Regions from separate parts of the Mesorhizobium sp. M2C.T.Ca.TU.002.02.1.1 genome, predicted to be linked through region 1. Evidence: predicted binding sites of a transcription regulator. Region 1 holds the regulator's gene; the other holds the start of a gene.
What was found. Region 1 encodes PhoB, which activates phosphate uptake and scavenging genes when phosphate is short. Its sites were predicted from a motif close to TGTCATNNANCTGTCAT; they were not measured.
Positions count from the first base shown of each region.

Region 1 (9,780 bases):
AAGCTCGCGCGCGTCCTTCCACACCGACACGGTCTGCGTGCCGAGCGCGATGCGGTTGAGCGCCGCGTGGTCGCCGTCCTGGCCGGAGACCGGAACGGTGCCGGCCAAGCCTTGCGCCGTCAGCGCCGCGACGACGCCGCCGGCGGTGCCGTCATTGGCAGCGACGACCGCGTCGACCTTGTTGTCGTTGGCGGTCAGGAACTGCTCCATGTTCTTCTGCGCGTTGGCGGGCAGCCAGCCGTCGGTATAGGCCTCGCCGACATTCTTGATCTTGCCGCTGTCGATCGCGTCCTTCAGGACTTCCATGGAGCCCGAGAACAGGAAGTCGGCGTTCGGATCGGCGCCAGAGCCCTTGATGAAGACGTAGTTGCCCTCGGGCTTCACCTTGAACACCTCGCGGGCCTGCATGCGCCCGACTTCCTTGTTGTCGAAGGTCAGGTAGAACACGTCCTTGTTCTCGATCAGGCGGTCGTAGCCGACAACCGGGATGCCTTCGTCGAGCGCCTTCTGCACCGCCGGACCGATCGCCGAAGCGTCCTGCGCAAGGATGATCAGCGCGTTGGCGCCCTGCGAGATCAGGCTTTCGACGTCGGTAAGCTGCTTGCCCGGATTGGACTGCGCGTCGGCCGAAATATACTTGTCGCCGGCAGCCTCGATGGCGGCCTTCATCGCCGCTTCGTCGGTCTTCCAGCGCTCTTCCTGGAAATTCGACCACGAGACGCCGATCACCTTGTCCTTCGCCTCGGCGACCGACGCCAGCGTCAGCGACATGGCAACGCCCGCCAGGATGGCGGCTGCGAATTTCTTCATGATATCCTCCCTGCGCCCTGTATGGCGCGACCCAGACTGGCCCGAAGGCCGGCACAGAGGCTTTTTTTCGAGCCTCGAAAAAACACTGATCCAACGCTGTGCCGCTGTCAACTCGGATTCTGATGGTTTTTGAGGTGTCGCGAACTTTTTTTCGAGCTCCGCAATAAATAATGACAGCGTCGGCTGCTTCTGCCAGTATCCCTAGCATGTCACCGGCGGCCCATGGCATCATCAAGCCGTGATGACCAGGAGGAAATACTTCAGCCAATGTCGGTCGGAATCCGCCACGACGATCTGCGCCGGCGCAACCGCGCCATGGTGATTTCGGCCGTGCGCCGCGCCGGTCAGCCATCGCGGACGGAGATCGCAGCCACCACCGGGCTCAGCCACTCGACCATTTCGGCGATTTCCGCCGATCTGATCCAGGAAGGCATTCTCACCGAAAGCAAGGCCAGCGAGCCGACGGCGTTGAAACGCGGCCGGCCGCAGATCGGCCTGGCGCTCAACCCCGAAGCCGCCGCGGTGCTGACTGTGGTGTTGTCGCTGAATTTCCTGTCGGTCGCCGTCATCGACTATGCCGGCCAGGTGATTGCCGAGGAGCAGCAGCGCCTGGACACCCTTGTCATGCCGCGTGAAGAACTGATCGGCGAATGCATGGCGATCGTCCGGCGTCGGCTGCAGGATCCCGACCTCGACGTCGGCAGCGTCGCCCGCATCGCCATGGGTATCCAGGGCATAACCGATTCCCACGCGCGCGCCATGCTGTGGTCGCCGATCACGCCGCTGACCGACATTCCTTTTGCCGACATCCTCGAGAGGGAATTCGGCATTCCAGCCACCATGGAGAACGACTGCAACATGATGGCGGTGGCGCTGCAGTGGCGTGACCCCAACCGCTATCGCGACAATTTCATCGCCATCCTGTTGTCGCACGGCATCGGCATGGGCCTGGTGCTGAAGGGCCAGTTGTTCACCGGCACACATTCCTCCGGCGGTGAGTTCGGGCACATGATCCACCGTCCGGGCGGCGCGCTTTGCCGCTGCGGCCGGCGCGGCTGCGTGGAGGCCTATGCCGGCAACTACGCCATCTGGCGCAGCGCCATGGGCGTAAGCGAGGATGCCGCGCCGACGGACGTCGGCGACGCCGACATGCGAGCGCTGGCGGCAAAGGCGCGCGAGAAGGACGGCCCCGAGCGCGAGGCCTATCGCCGGGCCGGCGAGGCGCTGGGCTTCGGCCTCGGCAGCCTGTTCGCACTCATCGATCCGGCGCCCGTCGCCATGGTCGGCGTCAGCGCGGCCGCCTTCGACCTGATCGAGCCGGCGCTGAGGAAGGCGATTGCCCAGACCGCCGGCGGCCAGCACTCGGAATCGATCTCCTTCGACACCGAGCCGAACGAGCTGCCGCTGATCCGCGAAGGCTGCGCCATGCGCGCGCTGACCTTCGTCGATCAGGAGATTTTCGCGCCGGGAGTTCAGGCAAGAGCGGGCAAGCACGTTGCGTAGGCAGCTTTGAAGTGACAGTTCCGGGTGTCTCGCCAGTCACCGGAGATCAGCGAAGGCCCCGAAGCTTCGTCATTCCAGGGCGGAGCAGGAGCGAAGCTCCGTCGCGAAGACCCTGGGATCCATTCCGTTACCTCGGACGTAGGGCGCAGCGGAGCAGAATTCTGCACCGTGGTGGCGCCTCAAAGCCACGGAATGGATCCTCGGGTCTGCGCTGCGTCGCTGCGCTCCTTGCTCCGCCCGTGGATGACGAAGCACGAGCGTCTCGGCTACCCACAAGCGTGGGTGCGAGAAGTGCCTGCCCGTCAGGACACCTGCCCCCTGGGACTAGTCTTCCCGGATCGCGTAGCCCGCGCCGCGGATGGTGCGGATGACATCCGGCATGCGGCCGTTGTTGACGGCCTTGCGCAGGCGGCCGACATGGACGTCCACGGTGCGCTCGTCGATATAGATCGTCTCGCCCCAGACATTGTCGAGCAGCTGGCTGCGCGAGAACACGCGGCCGGGGTGGCGCATCATGAATTCGAGCAGCCGGAACTCGGTCGGGCCGAGCCTGATCTCGCTCTTCTTGCGGTAGACGCGATGCGATTCGCGGTCGAGCACGATGTCACCGACCTTGAGCACGCTGGACAGCACCTCCGGCTTGGCGCGGCGCAGCAGCGCCTTGACGCGGGCCATGAACTCCGGCGTCGAGAACGGCTTGACCAGATAGTCGTCGGCGCCGGTCGAAAGGCCGCGCACGCGGTCGCTTTCCTCGCCGCGCGCCGTCAGCATGATGATCGGCAGCCGCTCGGTCTCGGGCCGCATCCTGAGACGCCGGCAAAGCTCGATGCCGGACACCGCCGGCACCATCCAGTCGAGCACGAGCAGGTCGGGAACGTTTTCCTGAAGGCGGATTTCGGCCTCGTCGCCGCGGGTCACCACTTCGACCTGGTAACCCTCGGATTCGAGATTGTAGCGGAGCAGCACCCCCAGCGGCTCCTCGTCCTCCACCACCATGATGCGTGGCGCGATCATCGGGGTAACCTTTTCCGTCAGGCCGCCGGCGCCGACATTGCCGTCTCGTCCTGCTTCGGACGGTTGGCGGGCAATTGCGTGCCGGTCAACACATAGTAGGCGTTCTCGGCGATGTTGGTCACATGGTCGCCGATGCGCTCGAGGTTCTTGGCGCAGAACAGAAGATGCGTGCAAGCGGTGATGTTGCGCGGATCTTCCATCATATAGGTCAACAGCTCGCGGAAGACGGATGTGTATTTGACGTCGATGCGTTCGTCGTCGTTGCGAAGCTTGGCCAGCGCCGTGGCGTCGCCCACCGTATATTCCTGGATCACGCCCTGGACCTGGATCAACACCATCTGCGCCATGGAATCGATCGAATGCGTGAGGTCGCGCGGCGCGGCGCTGACGCCGACCGAGCCGACGCGCTTGGCGATGTTCTTGGCGAGATCGCCGATGCGCTCGAGGTCGCCCGCCATGCGGATCGCTCCGACCACGCTGCGCAGGTCGTCGGCCATCGGCTGGCGCTTGGCGATCAGCGTGATGGCGCGGTCGTCGAGCTCGCGCTGCCTTGCGTCCATGATGGCGTCGTCGGAGACGACGCGCTGCGCCAGCGCATTGTCGGTCTCGAGCAGCGCCCTGGTCGAGGCGCCGACCATCGAGGCGGCAAGGTCACCCATGTCGTTGATGAGCCGGCTGATCTGCCTCAGATCCTCGTCGAAGGAGGCGACGGTATGTTCGGCCATGATGATGTCCTCGTATGTCTTCAGCCGAAGCGGCCGGTGATGTAGTCCTGGGTGCGCTTCTCGCGGGGCGAGGTGAAGATCTTCTCGGTCCGGTCGAACTCCACCAGCTCGCCCAGGTACATGAACGCCGTCTGCCGCGAGACGCGCGCCGCCTGCTGCATGTTGTGGGTGACGATGACGATCGTATAGTCGGCCTGCAATTCGTCGATCAGCTCCTCGATCTTGGCCGTCGACAGCGGATCGAGCGCCGAGGCCGGCTCGTCGAGCAGGATGACCTCGGGCTTGACCGCCACGGTGCGGGCGATGCACAGGCGCTGCTGCTGGCCGCCCGAAAGGCTGAGCCCGCTGGCGTTGAGCTTGTCCTTGACTTCGCTCCACAGCGCGGCGCGCTTCAGCGCCTGCTCGACGCGGCTGTCCATCTCGGCCTTGCTGATCTTCTCGTAGAGCCTGACGCCGAAGGCGATGTTTTCATAGATCGACATAGGGAACGGCGTCGGCTTCTGGAACACCATGCCGATCTTGGTCCTGAGCAGGTTGAGGTCCTGCGAGCGGTCGAGGATGTTCTTGCCGTCGAGCAGCACCTGGCCCTCAGCGCTCTGCTTCGGATAGAGCTCGTAGATGCGGTTGAGCACGCGCAGCAGCGTCGACTTTCCGCAGCCCGACGGGCCGATGAAGGCCGTCACGCTGCGCTCGGGCAGGGACAGGTTGATGTCCTTCAGCGCCTTCGACTGGCCATAGTAGAAGTTGAGGTTCTTGACCTCGATCTTGGCCTTCTCGACGGTCGTCTCGGCTACGTTCAGGTCGGTGGACAACATCGGTTTCATCTGTCCTCTCTGCGTCCGGTCAGGCTGCGGGCGAAGATGCTCAGCCCGAGAACCGTCAGGGTGATTATGAGTGCGCCCGTCCAGGCCAGCTGCTGCCACTCCTCGTAAGGGCTGAGAGCAAACTGGAAGATGGTCACCGGCAGGCTGGCCATCGGGGCATTGAGATTGCTCGACCAAAACTGGTTGTTGAGCGCGGTGAAGAGAAGCGGCGCCGTCTCGCCGGAGATGCGCGCGATTGCCAAAAGGATGCCCGTGACGATGCCGGAGAGCGCCGCGCGGTAGGCGACGGAGCGGATCACCACCCAGCGCGGCGCGCCGATTGCCGTACCCGCTTCGCGCAGCGCGTTGGGCACGAGGTTCAGCATGTCCTCGGTGGTGCGCACCACGACGGGGATCACCAGGATCGACAGCGCGACGGCGCCGGCAATCGCGGAGAAGTGTCCCATCGGCCGCACCATCAGCTCGTAGACGAACAGGCCGATGATGATCGAAGGCGCCGACAACAGGATGTCGTTGATGAAGCGCACCACGGTGGTGAGCCTCGAGAAGCGTCCGTACTCGGCCATGTAGGTGCCGGCCAGCACGCCGATCGGCGTGCCGACGATAATGCCGATGACGGTCATCACGATGCTGCCGTAGATGGCGTTGAGCAGGCCGCCGGCATCGCCGGGCGGCGGCGTCATTTCAGTGAACACGGCCAGGTTCACCCCGGAGAGCCCCTTGTAGAGCAGGGCGCCGAGGATCAGCGCCAGCCATGCCAGGCCGATGCCGGCCGCGATGACGCACAGCGCCATCATCACGGCATTCTTGCGCTTGCGGCTTTGGTGAAGCGATTGGGCAGTCGACATCGGTCAGGCTCCCGTGCGGCTATCGATGCGCAACAGCATGTAGCGTGCGAGCGCGAGGATGACGAAGGTGATGATGAACAGGATCAGGCCGAGCGACACCAGCGAGGATGTATAGAGATCGCCATCGGCTTCGGTGAATTCGTTGGCGATGGTCGCCGAGATCGTCGTGCCCGGCGCGAACAGCGAGGCGCTGATGCGGTGCGCGTTGCCGATGACGAAGGTGACGGCCATCGTCTCCCCAAGCGCGCGGCCGAGGCCGAGCATGACGCCGCCCATGATGCCGACGCGGGTGTAGGGGATGACGACGCGCCGGGTCACTTCCCAGGTCGTGCAGCCGATGCCGTAGGCCGATTCCTTCAGCACCGCCGGCACCGTGTCGAACACGTCCTTGGTGATCGAGGTGATGAAGGGCAGCACCATGATGGCGAGGATCAGCGACGAGGTCAGCAGGCCGATGCCGTAGGGCGGACCGGCAAACAGGCTGGAGAGCCCCGGTATGCCGTGGAAAAGACCGATGATGAAGGGCTGCACCGTCGTCTGCAGGAACGGCGCGAAGACGAACAGGCCCCAGATGCCGTAGATGATCGAGGGAATGCCGGCGAGCAGCTCGACCGCGATGCCGATCGGGCGGCGGAGCGGGCGCGGGCAAAGCTCGGTCAGGAAGACGGCGATGCCGATGCCGATCGGCACGGCGATGAGGATGGCGATGGCCGAGGTGACGATGGTGCCGTAGATGGGCGCGAGCGCGCCGAAATTCTCGGTGACCGGGTTCCAGGATTCGGTGGTCAGGAAGGAGAAGCCGAATTTCGACAGCGCCTGCCACGAGCCGGCGACCAGCGAGATCGCGACGCCGCCGAGGAGAACCAGCACGAGGATGGCGGAAAGACGCGTGGCCGTCCGGAAGACCATGTCGGTGACGGCGAAGCGGCGCACCGTCGCTTCCCTGGTCCGCATAGCGGATGATGTCGCAGCTTCGGAAACGGCTGTCATTGAGCCCCTCGCATTTCGAAAGAGACAGGAGGGCGCCGGAGGCGCCCTTCCCTTGTTCCGCGGGAATTACATGCCGGAATAGAGCGGCTTGCCGCTCGCGTCGACGATGTCCTTGCCCCACATTTCCTCGACGCTCTTCACGACGGCGTCGGGCATCGGGACGTAGTCCAGGCCGGCGGCCAGCTCGTCGCCCTTGGCGTACGACCAGGCGAAGAATTTGAGCGCTTCGGTCGTGGCCGCGGCATCGTCGGGCTTCTTGTAGACGAGGATCCAGGTGGCCGACGTCATCGGCCAGGATTCGGCGCCCGGCTGGTTGGCCAGGATGACGCCGTAGCCCGGCTGCGAGCTCCAGTCGGCATTGGCCGCGGCGGCCGAGAAGGCAGCGGCGGTCGGCTCGACCTTCTTGCCGTCCTTGTTCACCATGTCGGCATAGGTGAGCTTGTTCTGCTTGGCATAGGCATATTCGACATAGCCGATCGCGCCACCGGTCTGCGAGACGTTGTTGGCGACGCCTTCATTGCCCTTGGCGCCGATGCCAACCGGCCATTCGAGCGCGGTGTTGACACCGACCTTCGACTTCCAGTCGGCGCTGACGTCGGCCAGGTAGTAGCTGAAGTTGAACGTGGTGCCCGAGCCGTCCGAACGGTGGACGACGGCGATCGCCTGGTCGGGCAGCTTGACGTCGGGGTTGAGCTTCTTGATCGCTTCGTCGTTCCAGTTGGTGATCTTGCCGGCGAAGATGTCGGCCAGCGTCGGACCGTCGAGCACCAGTTCGCCCGGCTTGACGCCTTCGAGGTTGACGACCGGAACGATGCCGCCCATCACCATCGGGAACTGCGCGAGCCCGGTGGAGTCGAGATCCTCGCCCTTCAGCGGCGCGTCGGAAGCGCCGAAGGTCACGGTCTTGGCCTTGATCTGCTTGATGCCGCCGCCGGAGCCGATCGACTGATAGTTGAGACCGATGCCGGTCTCCTTCTTGTAGGCGTCGGCCCACTTCGCATAGATCGGATAGGGGAAGGTGGCGCCGGCGCCGGAGATGTCGGCAGCCATCGCGGCGGCCATGCTAAGGGTTGATGCCGCAGCCATTGCAATCGCAACGGCCGCCGAGCGGATGAAATGTCTCATGTGGCCTGCTCCTGTTCGGAAGATGGTCTTTCGGCACCCGTTCTATCGGCGCCCGGTGAGCGCAATAGCCCTCGATTATTACAGTCGCATGACAGTTTCGTGTCAGCCCGGTAACGCCTGAAAAGGGGCTGCCTGGAGAGGCCCGCGCCGGCCCCGAAGGACCGGCCGGAGTTTGCCGCGGAAATCAGCAACTTGTCTGGCTTTTGAAGCAAAATTTATCCCGGCGGCCATGACCATGGCCGCCGGGAAATAAAATCCGGACGAGAGCGCGTTGCCTGAATGCCAGAGCGGATCATGGCGTGGCCATCGCCGAAAACAGGTCCGTTGGGGTAGAGTCGACGCTGTTCCTTGTTGGCGGTCGCTGCTCCCGCCCGTAACCGAAGAGCGGAATCAACAGCCACATTGTCCGAGCTTGGTTTTTGCTTTGGTATGGTGCGATCGCACCATACGCATGCGTCAGTCTCTTGCCGCAGTCCTGCCCGCCAAATTCGTTTTAACCGGCGTTGCGCCGGGTCTCGACGTCCGAGCCCAGCCAGCGATCGAGCTTTTCGAGCAGCGCCCGCGGACTGATCGGCTTCGGCAGGTAATCGTCCATGCCGGCTTCCAGACAGCGTTCGCGGTCGCCCTTCAGCGCATGCGCGGTCACGCCGACGATCGGCACATGCGTGCCCATATCCTCCTCGAGCCGGCGGATGGCGCCGGTCGCCTCCAGCCCGTTCATTTCCGGCATCGACACATCCATCAGGATCATGCGCGGATTGAGCTTGCCGAAAGCCTCGAGCGCCTTGCGGCCGTTGCCGACGATCTCGAAGCGGTAGCCGGTCTCGCCGAGGATCTGGGTGAACACCAGCTGGTTCACCTCATTGTCCTCGGCGACGAGGATGTCGAGCCCGCGCTCCGCGTCGGTTGGGCGTGGACGCGCCCGCACCGGCGGCGGCTGCAGCATGGCGCGCTCCGACGCCGCTGCCTGTGCCGGCGCGGCTTGCGGGGGGCTGCTGCCGACGGCGGGTTGCGTCGCGGCGCTGCTATGACGATGGCGCTGGATGGTCGCGACCAGCGTTTCCAGGAGGATGGAGGAACGCGCCGGCTTGATAAGCTGCGCATCGATGCCGAGGTCGCGATAGGTCGTGTTGGCAAGCGACTGGTCGACAGAGGTCAGCATGATGATGGGCGTATGCGCCAGGCCCGCCGTGTTGCGCACGATGCGGGCCATCTCGGCGCCGGTCATGCCGGGCATCTGGTAGTCGAGCACGACGCAGTCGACCGGCACGCCATAGGCGGCGGCGGCAATCAGCACCTTCAACCCCTCGGCGCCGCTTTCGGCCGCACAGGAATCGAACGTCCACGACGCCATCTGCTCGCTCAGGATCGAGCGGTTGACGGCGTTGTCGTCGACGATGAGAACGCGCGCGCCGGTGACGTCGACCGGCATGATGCGCTGTCCGCCCTGCTCGGCCCTGGGCAGCGTGACCGTGAACCAGAAGGTCGAGCCCTTGCCCTCGGCGCTGTCGACGCCGATCTCGCCGCCCATCATCTCGACCAGCCGCGAAGTGATGGCAAGGCCAAGTCCGGTGCCTTCGTGCCGCCTGGTCGAGGACGTGTCGACCTGGCTGAATTTTTCGAACACCAGCTTCAGCTTCTCTTCCGGAATGCCGATGCCGGTATCGGTGACCGATATGGTGAGCCTTGTTCCCGCCGGAACCCGCTCGCCCGTGACATCGACCAGGACATGGCCTTCGTCGGTGAATTTCACGGCGTTGCCGAGCAGGTTGGTGACGATCTGCCTGACGCGGCCGACATCGCCGACGAACTGGCCGTCGAGTCCCGGCTGGATGCGGACGATGAGCTCGAGGTCCTTCTCCTTGGCGCGCGTCGACACCAGCGTCGCCACATCCTCGATCGCCTCGGCGAGGTTGAAGGGCGCCGGGTCGAGCACCAGCT
Region 1 covers NZ_RZTO01000113.1:1,013-10,792, forward strand. Annotated here, with positions in the region: gene xylF (D-xylose ABC transporter substrate-binding protein) at 1-810, opposite strand, end outside; gene EOD07_RS08800 (ROK family protein) at 1,078-2,313, shown strand; gene phoB (phosphate regulon transcriptional regulator PhoB) at 2,638-3,327, opposite strand; gene phoU (phosphate signaling complex protein PhoU) at 3,345-4,052, opposite strand; gene pstB (phosphate ABC transporter ATP-binding protein PstB) at 4,073-4,876, opposite strand; gene pstA (phosphate ABC transporter permease PstA) at 4,873-5,724, opposite strand; gene pstC (phosphate ABC transporter permease subunit PstC) at 5,728-6,714, opposite strand; gene pstS (phosphate ABC transporter substrate-binding protein PstS) at 6,781-7,839, opposite strand; partial or broken gene EOD07_RS08835 (response regulator) at 8,333-9,780, opposite strand, start outside.

Region 2 (6,550 bases), on a different contig from region 1:
AGCCAACCTACGAAACCTGGTTTGCGGAAGCCCAGGTCGAGCCCAACGTCCACTATGTGCCGCTGCGGCAGGATTTCTCCGACCTGGTCGACAAGGTGGCCTATTTCGAAAAACATCCCGCCGAGGCGGGGCGCATAACCGCCGCCGCCAACGCCTATTGCCGTAAATTCGGCAATGAGCAGGACGAGCAGGCGATCTCGCTGCTCGTCCTCTACAAATATTTTGTCCTCAGCGGCCAGATAAAGCCAGACGCGGAAGTCTGGCGCTACATCGCCGGCTGACCAGGGGTCAGATAGCGCTGCGGTCGAGCACCTTGTCGGCCGGTCCGAAACGGTCCCTGGCGGTGAACTGCTGGTGCCAGTAGGGATAAAGCACCGGCGGCCGGCTGACGGCGTCGAGGCGCCGCCGTTCTTCTTCGCTGAGTGACAGGCTTGCCGCGGCCAGATTGTCCTTGAGCTGCGCCTCGTTGCGGGCGCCGATCACCAGCGAGCTTACGGCGGGGCGGCCGAGCAGCCAGGCGAGCGCCACCTGGGCGCCTGAGACGCCTCGCGCCTTGCCGATCTCGTTGAGCACGTCGACGATGCGCCACAGACGGTCCTCGTCGCTGATCGGCGGCTCCTTCCAGCCGCCAAGCTGGCGCGCGGTCGGGCTGTCGCGATGGTATTTGCCGGAGAGCAGGCCGCCTGCCAGCGGGCTCCAGACCAGCACGCCCAGGCCTTGGTCGACCGAGATCGGCAGCAATTCGTATTCGGCCTCGCGCGCTTCCAGCGTGTAGTGGATCTGCTGGGTGACGAAACGGGCCTGATGGCGGCTGTCGCTGACGGCAAGCGCCTTCATCACCTGCCAGCCCGACCAGTTGGAGCAGCCGATGTAGCGGATCTTGCCCTGGTTGACCAAGGTGTCGAGCGCAGCGATCGTCTCTTCAACCGGCGTGAGGCCATCCCATTGATGGACGAAATAGATGTCGATGACGTCGGTCTTGAGCCGCTTCAGGCTCTTTTCGCATTCGCGGATCAGATGGTGCCGCGACAGGCCTTCGTCGTTGGGGCCGCTGCCGATGCGCATGCGCGCCTTGGACGCGATCAGCACGTCGTTCTTGTGCTTGCCGCCAAGCGCCTCGCCGATGATCTCTTCCGACAATCCGTTGGAATAGACGTTTGCCGTGTCGATGAGGTTGATGCCGGCATCGATGCAGGTGTCGATGATGCGCTTGGCTTCCGCGAGGTCGGAATTGCCGACGGCGGCGAACGGACCGGCGCCGCCGAAGGTCATGGTGCCAAGCGTCAATGTCGAGACTTTCAAGCCGGATCGGCCGAGCGTGCGGTATTCCATGTCGGTCCTCGCGATTTTGTTTGAAGAGGCGTCGTGGCCGGCGCCGCAAAAGAGGCAACGGGATTTGTAGGACAATTCCGGCGGCTTGTCGCCCCGCTGTCGATACGGGTCGATCACATATCTTCGAGGTCCGCGGCAGGCGATTGCAATAAAACCGTCATTGCGCCTCTGTATCCCAGTCGGCTCAAGGAATGTCCGTCCGGAGCCGGCGCGGATTTCCGAAGCGATGATGGCTGACAGGCAGACGGAGCTGCGCGATGAACGAATTGAAACCGAATTCCGGGGCGAAGGACTGGCTCGAAGCCGAACTCGAGGACACGCTCGACGAAGACTATGAGCTGGAGCTTTCCGAACCGGCGCTCTCGCTCGAGATCGCCAAGATCTACAAGAAGTCGCATCCGCCTTCCATCGAGCGAATGACCTATTTTCGCGAGCTGCTCAGGCTGCAATCCGAACTGATCAAGCTGCAGTCATGGGTCGCCTATCACAAGAAGAAGCTGGTGGTGGTCTTCGAGGGCCGCGACTCCGCCGGCAAGGGCGGCGTCATCAAGCGCATCACGCAGCGGCTCAACCCGCGCATCGCCCGCGTCGTCGCGTTGCCGGCGCCGACCGAGCGCGAGAAATCGCAATGGTATTTCCAGCGCTATGTGCCGCATCTGCCTGCCGGCGGCGAGATCGTGCTGTTCGACCGCTCCTGGTACAACCGTTCCGGCGTCGAGCGGGTGATGGGCTTTGCCTCACCGGATCAGGTCGAGGAATTTTTCCACGACGTGCCGGAATTCGAGCGCATGCTGGTCCGTTCCGGAATCACGCTGGTGAAATACTGGTTCTCGATCACCGACGAGGAGCAGCAGATGCGCTTCCTGATGCGCATCCACGATCCGATGAAGCAGTGGAAGCTGTCGCCCATGGACCTGCAGTCGCGCGTGCGCTGGGAGCAGTACACCAAGGCCAAGGAGGAGACCTTCGCCCGCACCAACATTCCGGAAGCGCCCTGGTTCATCGTCGAGGGCAACGACAAGAAGCGCGCGCGGCTGAACTGCATCGACCATCTGTTGCGGCAGATGCCGTATGAGGAGGTTCCGCACGAGGAGATCTCGCTGCCCGAGCGTGTCTTCAACCCGTCCTACGAACGCCAGGTCCTGCCGCGCGAGCTCTACGTGCCGGAGAAGTATTGAGCACCATCTTTCCTTCTCCCCGTCCCACGGGGAGAAGGTGCCCGAAGGGCGGATGAGGGGCGGCGCCGATGCGGGCAGTTGCGCACCAGTTTGCCGTTTGTGGCTCGCTGCCAACTTCCAACCGGCAGTGCTGCCCCTCATTGCTCTGCCGAGCATTTCTCCCCGGATGGTGACGGGGAGAAAAAGCTGTAATTACGCCCGCCCGATCATCACATGCGTCGCATCGACCGTCGCCACTTGCCCGGTACAGCGATAGCCGAGCTTCACCATGTCGAGCCCAGCGAACAGATGCTCGCCCGAGCCAAGCAGGACGGGTGAGATCGCCAGATGCATCTCGTCGATCAGCCTTTCCCCGAGATACTGCCGTACAGTCGAAACGCCGCCGCCGACGCGCACATCCTTGCCGTCGGCCGCCGCCTTGGCCTGCTCGAGCGCCGAGTGGATGCCGTCGGTGACGAAGTGGAAGGTCGTGCCGCCTTCCATCTCGATCGGCGCGCGCTTGTGATGCGTCAGAATAAAGGTCGGCACGTGATAGGGCGGGTTGGCGCCCCACCAGCCTTTCCAATCGTCGTCCGGCCATTCGCCGCGGCTCGGCGCGAACATGTTGCGGCCGAGGATCCAGGCGCCGACATTCTCGAAGCTGCGCACCGCAAACTCGTCATCGGTATCCGTCGTCCCGCCCTCCTTGCCGATCATCTGGTGGAACGAGCGGGTTTTGATCATCCATTTGTGCAGATTTTCGCCACCCACGCCGAGTGGGTTGGCGAGGCTCTGGTCGGGACCGGCGCCGTAGCCATCGAGCGAGAGCGTAAAACAATTGACACGGAGCTTGGACACGTTTTCCTCCTGAGCAGTTGTGATGTGCAAGCGGAATAGCTTAACTGATTGCATTTTGTAATCAGTATTCTGCAGGGTGAACAAAATCCACCGGGCAGAATGGCCGGCCGGTCATCCAGCAAAGGCATCAGATCAGTCGGGAGGGAGCTTATCCCCTCAGCATCTGCGCCACTACCGGCGCGAAATAGGTCAGCACGCCGTCGCAGCCCGCCCGCTTCAGCGAAAGCAGCGATTCCAGCATCGCCTTTTCGCCGTCGATCCAGCCATTGGCGGCGGCTGCCTTGATCATCGAATATTCGCCCGACACCTGGTAGGCGAAGGTCGGCATCTGCAGCTCGTCTTTCAGCCTGCGGATGATGTCGAGATAGGGCAGGCCGGGCTTGACCATCAGCATGTCGGCGCCCTCGGCGAGGTCCTGCTCGGCCTCGCGCACCGCCTCGTCGGAATTGGCGTGGTCGATGTAATAGGTCTTCTTGTCACCCTTGAGCAGGCCGGCGGTGCCGACTGCCTCGCGGTAGGGGCCGTAGAAGGCCGAAGCGAACTTCGTCGCATAGGACATGATCGCCACATCCTGGAAGCCGTTGGCGTCGAGCGCGTCGCGGATCGCGCCGATGCGGCCGTCCATCATGTCGGACGGCGCGATGATATCGGCGCCGGCGGCGGCCTGGATGACGGCCGCCGCGGCGACCTGCTCCACAGTCTCGTCATTGACGATGATGCCGTCGCGCAGGATGCCGTCATGGCCGTGGCTGGTGAATGGGTCGAGCGCTGCATCGGTGATGATGCCGATCTCCGGCACCGCGTCCTTGATGGCGCGCGTGGCGCGGTTGATGACGTTGTCCGGGTCGAGGATGTGCGAGCCGGTCTGGTCGCGTAGCGCAAGCTCGACATTGGGGAAGGTGGCGATGGCCGGAATGCCGAGCTTGGCGGCGCGCTCGGCCTCCTTCACCGCGAGGTCGACGGACAGGCGATAGACGTCCGGCATGGCGGCGATCGGCTCGCGCGTGTTCTTGCCGTCGACGACGAAGATCGGCCAGATCAGGTCGTTCACCGAAAGCTGGTTCTCCTGCACCAGCCGGCGCGACCAGTCGGCCTTGCGCATGCGCCTGAGCCGCCGGCTGCCGGTGATCTCGTCGACGCTGCGCGCGCCGGCAGGTTTTGCGGGGGTGAATTTGTTCATGGCCGAAACTCTCTTTTGCGCCGGCTTTTACCACGCGTGTCCGCCGCTGACCAATGCGACACGATTGTGCCAGCCGGAGCCTAATTCCTCGCCCCCGCTAAAAGCGGGGGAGAGGCGTCCGCGAAGCGGACGGAGAGGGGGCCTTCGTAGGGCGGAAGTCTTCCAATACGAGGCGCTTTTGCCGACGGAAACGGCGCTCCCCTCTCCGTCTCGGCTTCGCCGAGCCGCCTCTCCCCACTTCGTGGGGCGAGGAAACGCTCTCACGGCTGTCCGTTCCCCGAAAGGATTTGCGCCGCGCCCCTGACGGCCACCCGGAACGCCTCGTCGAAGCTCACGCCGCGCACCTGCCAGCGATAGGTCTTGCCGTGATCGGCCAGCCGCCAGTCGGCGATCCAGCCCAGGTCCTTGTCGCTCCACACGATGCTGCCGGCGAGTGCCCGGGCCGCTCCAGCTCTTTTCGCGAGCTTGTCGAGCCTTGCCGTATCGGCTCCGGAAAGCACCTTGCCACTCAGGCCGCCAAGCTGCCCGGCCTTTGGAAAGGTGACGCGCATCAGCAATGGAAAGGTAGCATTGGAAAAGGATTCGCGCATCGTTTTGCCCTGATCCTCATCTGCCGTCAGCACGAAATGCCGCGAGCCTTGCTCGACGGTCATGAAGACGGCGATCGGCGGCCGCTCGCCGGGCCATGGCCTGGCGCCGAGCTGCGCCAAGAGCTTGTCGACGACGGCCGGCTTGTAGATGCAGGTCAGGTCGTGCGGCCTGTCATGCGTGCCTTGCTCGTCATGGATCGGGATGCCTTCGAGCCGGTCGTGATAGCGGAAGGACTGGACGAAGTCGGCCGCCTTGTCGCGCAGCGCCAGCATCTCCGGTTTCTGCGTCAGGCGCTGGTCGCCCGAGACCTTCACCAGCACCTTGTCGAGGCAATCCTTGAAGCCGATCTGCCGGTTCACGTCTCCGGTGCCGGTGACGATCGTTTGCGATTGATATAGCTCGTTCGCCGCGGCCTCGGCAGGGTAAGACATCCGCAGGATTGCGATCAGGCCGATCGTTGCAGCCGCGAGGCGCGAAAATCCCGGCATCTCTTGTCGTCCGGTTCAAGATGGCCATTTTCTAGCACCGGGGGCGTGCGGCGGCCAAGGCGGATTGCCGGCTAACTGAAGGAGCGAGGCATGGGCTTCATTTGGTTCATCTATGCCGCCTGGCTGCTCCTCGTTATCTATCTGACCGTTCGGTCGATTGGCGTGAAACGCGACACGGAGCCGCATCTGCTGCAGAGCTTCGGCTTGATGTTTGCGATGATCGCCGCCTTTCTGCTGCCGCGCTTGCCCTTGTTTGCTTTCGTCAACTTCGCTCCCGTCAACGCGGTCCTGAGCGGCATCGGTGCTGTTTTGACGGTTGCAGGCATGCTCCTTTTGGTGCGGGCACGGCAAACTCTCGGCCGCAATTGGAGCCAGACCGTTTCCGTCAAGCAGGAACCCGAACTGGTGACATCCGGCCCGTACCGTCGGTTGCGCCACCCCATGTACACGGGTGGCCTGCTCGCATGCATCGGCTCAGCGATCGTGGTGGGTGGGCCTTTCGTCTTTCTGCTCGTCCTGCTGGGGGCGATTTTCATCTGGCGCGTGGGCGCCGAGGACCGGCTTCTGGCGCGGCAGTTTCCCGATGAGTTCCCTGCCTATGCGCGCCGCACGAACGCGCTTGTTCCTTTCGTCTGGTAGTTGCTCGCCGTACCGGATCGATGGTCGAGAGCACTCGACAATTGACGTTCGTTCGGTCGCCGCTTAGCACTTCTCCTCCCGTAGGCACGGGGGAGGATTCTCTTTATGGATTTTGGCGGAGGCGACGAGATCCGCTTCGAGCGGCTGGGTAGAGCGGGCGTGGTCACGTTGACCCGGCCGAAGGCGCTCAACGCCGTCACGCACAACATGGTCAAGGCGCTCGGCAAGGCGCTGGGCGCCTGGGAGCAGGATCCGGGCGTAGGCGTCGTCGTCGTCAAGGCCGAGGGCAGGGCGTTTTCCGCCGG
Region 2 covers NZ_RZTO01000268.1:356-6,905, reverse strand. Annotated here, with positions in the region: partial or broken gene EOD07_RS16090 (glycosyl transferase family 90) at 1-281, shown strand, start outside; gene EOD07_RS16085 (aldo/keto reductase) at 289-1,332, opposite strand; gene ppk2 (polyphosphate kinase 2) at 1,590-2,510, shown strand; gene EOD07_RS16075 (dihydrofolate reductase family protein) at 2,703-3,347, opposite strand; gene hemB (porphobilinogen synthase) at 3,496-4,527, opposite strand; gene EOD07_RS16065 (DUF2066 domain-containing protein) at 4,788-5,606, opposite strand; gene EOD07_RS16060 (isoprenylcysteine carboxylmethyltransferase family protein) at 5,697-6,245, shown strand; partial or broken gene EOD07_RS16055 (enoyl-CoA hydratase/isomerase family protein) at 6,351-6,550, shown strand, end outside.
Region 2: a site for PhoB is predicted at 1,477-1,493, ahead of ppk2 (polyphosphate kinase 2). Genes of this name have one in related genera too.